Regions from separate parts of the Butyricicoccus sp. AF35-5AC genome, predicted to be linked through region 1. Evidence: a T-box and tRNA genes for the amino acid it is inferred to sense, from the RefSeq annotation. Region 1 holds a T-box; the other holds one or more tRNA genes.

Region 1 (2,452 bases):
AGCACCTTGGGGTGAACCATGCCGCAGCCGAGGATCTCGATCCAGCCCTCGCCCTTGCAGAGCGGGCAGCCTTCACCGTGGCAGCGGTAGCACTGGATATCCATCTCCGCAGACGGCTCGGTGAACGGGAAGTGATGCGGACGGAAACGAACAACCGTGTCCTCGCCGTACAGCTTCTTTGCGAACAGCTCGAGAATGCCCTTCAGGTCGCTCATGCGGATGCCCTTATCGACAACCAGACCCTCGATCTGATGGAACAGCGGAGAGTGGGTTGCGTCAACGGCGTCCGAACGGTAAACACGGCCCGGCGCAATAATGCGGATCGGCGGCTTGCGCTTTTCCATCGTGCGGACCTGCATCGGAGAGGTCTGCGTGCGGAGCACAACGTTATCCGAAATATAGAAGGTATCCTGCGTGTCGCGTGCCGGATGATCCTTCGGAATGTTCAGAGCCTCAAAGTTGTAGTGGTCGAGCTCGACCTCCGGGCCTTCCGCGATGGAGAAGCCCAGACCGAGGAAAATCTCCTTGAACTCATCGAGCACGATGTTCAGCGGATGCTTTTTGCCGATGACAACGTCCTCACCCGGCAGGGTAACGTCGATGGTCTCAGCCTCCAGCTTCTTCTCGAGCGCAGCCTGCTCGATCAGCTTCTTCTGCTTTTCAATGATGGTTTCGATCTCCGCACGAACGTCGTTGATCAGCTGACCAACAACCGGACGCTCCTCTGCAGCAACGTCCTTCATGCCCTTGAGCAGCGCGGTCAACTCACCCTTTTTGCCGAGGAACTTAACGCGGGCCTCGTCCAGCGCGCGCGAATCCTTCGCGGCAGCGAGCTGCTCCTTCGCGGTCTGCAAAATGCCTTGCAGCTTTTCTTTCATACCAATTCTCCTTCTTTGGCTTGTATATAAGGGATGGTCTCTTATACCAATTAGTAGTTAGTAATTCCTAATGAAACAAAAAACGCCTTTCATCCCTCTAAAATTAGGGACGAAAGGCGTAAAACTTCCGTGGTACCACCCTGATTCCCGAAAAAATCGGGCACTCATTGAACGCCGGTAACGGAGCGTTACTTCGCCGGCGCCTACTGCATCTATTCAGCACCGGTGCTCACAGGGGAACTTCGCGCCATACCTCGATAAACGGCTTGCAGCCATGGGACCGTTCTCTCTGAGAAAGAGGAACACAGCGTTACTTTTCCTGCTCATCGCATTGAAATATTTATAACAGAATAATTAAAACACATTTTGCGGGAAAATGCAAGAGGAAAACCGGATTTTTTCGTTAAAATGAAGATTTAACGTGATGTTTTCCTTTGTTTGGCGGTGCGCCGAGGTCGGCGCACCCTACGAGATAGATTGTACCAATTATTAAACCCGCAGGTGCCGTCCGTTACAACGTGCCAAAGAGCTGCGCGACACTGCTATCCCCCTGGGGACCCTCTCTTGCCCTACGGGCAATTCACCTTGTGTCGCGCCTGCGTAGAGTAAACCGCCTGAGTAGCAGTAAACTGTCTGGCACTGCGAATAGGCAGAGAAATGGGAGCACACTGTGCTCCCCTACGGTAGGAAAAATCCTCTGCCGTTCCCCTGTTTCGAAGCGGTCGCATGTCGGCAATCTGCGCCAGACCCTCCAAGGGAAAGGGGAGATTCACAAGAGGGTGGAAACCGCAGGTGTCTACCCTCTTGTGCGCCCGCGCGGCGTCAGCGCACTCCCCGCTGAGGTGCAGCGAAAAACTCCCCGCCCGGAAAGGGCGAACACGCCTGCGGCAGTTCGCGTACCCCGCTCAGCCGGTGCTGAAAAAGGCTGCCGCCCGTTAGGGGCGAGGCCGCTTACGCAGTTCGCGTGCCCCGATCAGTCGGTGCAGAAATGGTCTCTGCCCACCGTTAGAGCATAAAAAAAGGAACCCTTACGGGTTCCTTTTTGAAATCGCTCTTCCTTACCAGGATGCCTTGCGGACACCCGGGATCTGGCCCTTGTAAGCCAGCTCGCGGAAGCAGATACGGCAGATACCGAAATCACGCAGGTAAGCGTGCGGACGGCCGCAAATCTTGCAGCGGTTGTAAGCTCGGCTGGAGAACTTCGGCTTAGCCTGCTGCTTGAGAACCATCGACTTCTTAGCCATTTAACTTCTCCTCCTTACTTCTCAAACGGAGCGCCCATCAGAGTAAGCAGCTCCTTTGCTTCTTCATCGGTATTTGCAGTGGTGCAGATAACGATGTTCATGCCGCGGATCTTGTCGATCTGATCATAGGAAATTTCCGGGAAGATCAGCTGCTCGTTCAGACCCAGAGCGTAGTTACCACGGCCGTCAAATGCGTTGCCGTTGATGCCGCGGAAGTCGCGTACACGCGGCAGAGCTACGTTGAACAGACGATCCAGGAACTCCCACATGCGGTCACGGCGCAGGGTTACCTTAACGCCTACCGGCATGCCGTCACGCAGCTTGAAGTTT
Region 2 (2,452 bases), on a different contig from region 1:
GGAAGCACTGCAGACTGCCTTTGAGCGCGTACACACGTTCCTCAATCCGGACGGCCTGTTCGTATTCGACATCAACACAGCCGAGAAATTCGCCCGCATTGACGGCGAAAGCTATGTCCGCGAGGATGACTGTGTATTCTGCGTATGGCAGGCGGCGGTCGAGGACGGCCTGTGCGCCTACCAGTTCGATATTTTCGAGCAGGAGGACGATGTGTGGCACCGTGCGCAGGAAACGCACGAGGAGCGCATCTACGAGCCTGCACAGCTGACCGCCATGCTGGAGCAGGCCGGTTTTACCGAGATCAAAACCTATGGCGACCAGTCCTTTGCGCCCGTACAGGGCGGCGAGGACCGCATTTACTTTACAGCACGAAAGAGAGATTAACTTATGAGCGATACGTTACTTCGCGCGATCGCCCGTGATGCGGGCATCCAGATTTGTGCAGCCAGCACGACCGAGCTGGTCGAGCGCGCACACGAAATCCACAGCACCACGCCGCTGGCTACCGCAGCCCTCGGACGAACGCTGACCGCGACTGCCATCATGGGCAGCCAGCTCAAGGCCGAGGACGGCTCTGTGACCGTGCAGATCAAGGGCAACGGTCCGCTCGGCGCGATCGTCTGCGTCGGTGATTCGGACGGCTATGTGCGCGGCTATCTGCAGGACCCGGCTGTCGATCTGCCGCTGCGTGCGGACGGCAAGCTGAATGTAGGCGGCGGTGTCGGCCGCGGCTATCTGATGGTCATTAAGGACATTGGCATGAAGGACCCGATCACGGGCACAGTTGCGCTCGTCAACGGCGAGATTGCCGAGGACCTGACCCGCTATTTCGCGGAGAGCGAGCAGATCCCGTCTGCGTGCGCACTCGGCGTGCTTGTGGATACCGACTGCTCGGTCAAGTGCGCCGGCGGCTGGCTCGTGCAGCTTATGCCGGGCGTGAAGGATTCCGACATTGACAAGCTGGAGGCCAATCTGGCAAAGCTGGAGAGCATGACTGCTATGCTCGATAAGGGCATGAGCCTCGAGGACATCATCCGCGCGGTGCTCGATGGCTTTGAGGTAGATTTTCTGCAGACCAGTGAAATCGGCTACCGCTGTGCGTGCAGCCGTGAAAAAGTAGAGCGCGCCCTGATCAGCATGGGAAAAACCGAACTTTGCAAGATGGCAGAAGAACAGGAAAATAGTGAGGTAACCTGTCAGTTTTGCGATAAAATCTATCGTTTCAGCCGCGCAGAGTTGCAGGAACTTTTAACACACGCAACGGAATAAAAAGAAAATAAAAAAACTTTGAAAAAAGTGTTGACATTTGGGCACAGGTTCTGTATAATAAACATCGTCGCTGAGAGATACAAACGAAAACGAAACAGCGACGACGGCCTGGCCCGGTAGCTCAGTTGGTTAGAGCGCTAGCCTGTCACGCTAGAGGCCGTGGGTTCAAGTCCCATCCGGGTCGCCATTCTTCAATCGGAAACGATTGAAGAAATATGCCTCTGTAGCTCAGTCGGTAGAGCAGGGGACTGAAAATCCCCGTGTCGGTGGTTCGATTCCGCCCGGAGGCACCATTTATTCAAATGAGTGTCTGGACACTCATTTGAATAAATCTTACCTTTCGGTTAAGGAATCGAAAGGCGGCTCTTGGAAACAATCCGGTGGCATATTTCAACCAGCGTGGCTTTTGCCGCAGCAAAAGCGATTCCGCCCGGAGATGTAGCGTCGGAGCGGCAAGTAACCCGTCTTCGAGTCAAAGAATCGCGTTAGCGCGAAAAACTAAATATGCGGCTGTAGCTCATCTGGTAGAGCGCCACCTTGCCAAGGTGGAGGTAGCGAGTTCGAGCCTCGTCAGCCGCTCCACATGGTACCATAGCCAAGCGGTAAGGCGTGGGACTGCAACTCCCTGATCCCCAGTTCGATTCTGGGTGGTACCTCCAAAAGACTGATGTGAAAACATCAGTCTTTTTGTTTTGCACAAAATCACACGAATTTGCACAAATTCAGGTAAAGGTTGACAAATACTGTAGACTGTGTTATATTCCACTTATGGATGCACTACGGCGTCCATGCAATAAAAGGAGGAATTTAATATGACACTCAGAAAGCGACTGATCGCGCTGAGCATGGCGGCAGCCTGCGCAGCAACAGCCTTTGCCGGTGCAGCATTCACCGACCAGAGCAGCATTAAGGTGGACAGCAAGGTCATCGACACCCTGACCGAGAAGAACGTCATCAAGGGCTTTGAGGACGGTTCGTTCAAGCCGGACACGGCAGTGACCCGTGCCCAGATGGCCAAGATGATGTTCGTACTGCGTACCGGTTCGGATGATGCGTCTTACTACGCAAAGGATATGACCGACACGTTTGCGGATACGGCCGGTACCTGGTCGAACGGCTACGTTAAGTATTGTCAGGCGTACGGCATCGTTTCCGGCAAGTCGAGCACGGTTTTTGCACCGA

The links. The T-box of region 1 lies ahead of pheS (phenylalanine--tRNA ligase subunit alpha). A T-box ahead of a tRNA ligase gene usually reads a tRNA of that ligase, here a tRNA-Phe.
Region 2: it has a tRNA-Phe gene. The T-box ahead of pheS (phenylalanine--tRNA ligase subunit alpha) is inferred to sense a tRNA for this amino acid. The anticodon was not compared.

The regions. Positions count from the first base shown of each region.
Region 1 is NZ_QUDX01000001.1:366,310-368,761, reverse strand. It holds gene pheS (phenylalanine--tRNA ligase subunit alpha) at 1-878, opposite strand, end outside; T-box leader at 981-1,214, opposite strand; gene DWZ82_RS01745 (type Z 30S ribosomal protein S14) at 1,937-2,122, opposite strand; gene rplE (50S ribosomal protein L5) at 2,137-2,452, opposite strand, start outside.
Region 2 is NZ_QUDX01000006.1:107,900-110,351, forward strand. It holds gene DWZ82_RS09380 (class I SAM-dependent DNA methyltransferase) at 1-385, shown strand, start outside; gene hslO (Hsp33 family molecular chaperone HslO) at 389-1,270, shown strand; tRNA gene DWZ82_RS09390 (tRNA-Asp) at 1,381-1,457, shown strand; tRNA gene DWZ82_RS09395 (tRNA-Phe) at 1,488-1,563, shown strand; tRNA gene DWZ82_RS09400 (tRNA-Gly) at 1,777-1,852, shown strand; tRNA gene DWZ82_RS09405 (tRNA-Cys) at 1,856-1,929, shown strand; gene DWZ82_RS09410 (S-layer homology domain-containing protein) at 2,083-2,452, shown strand, end outside.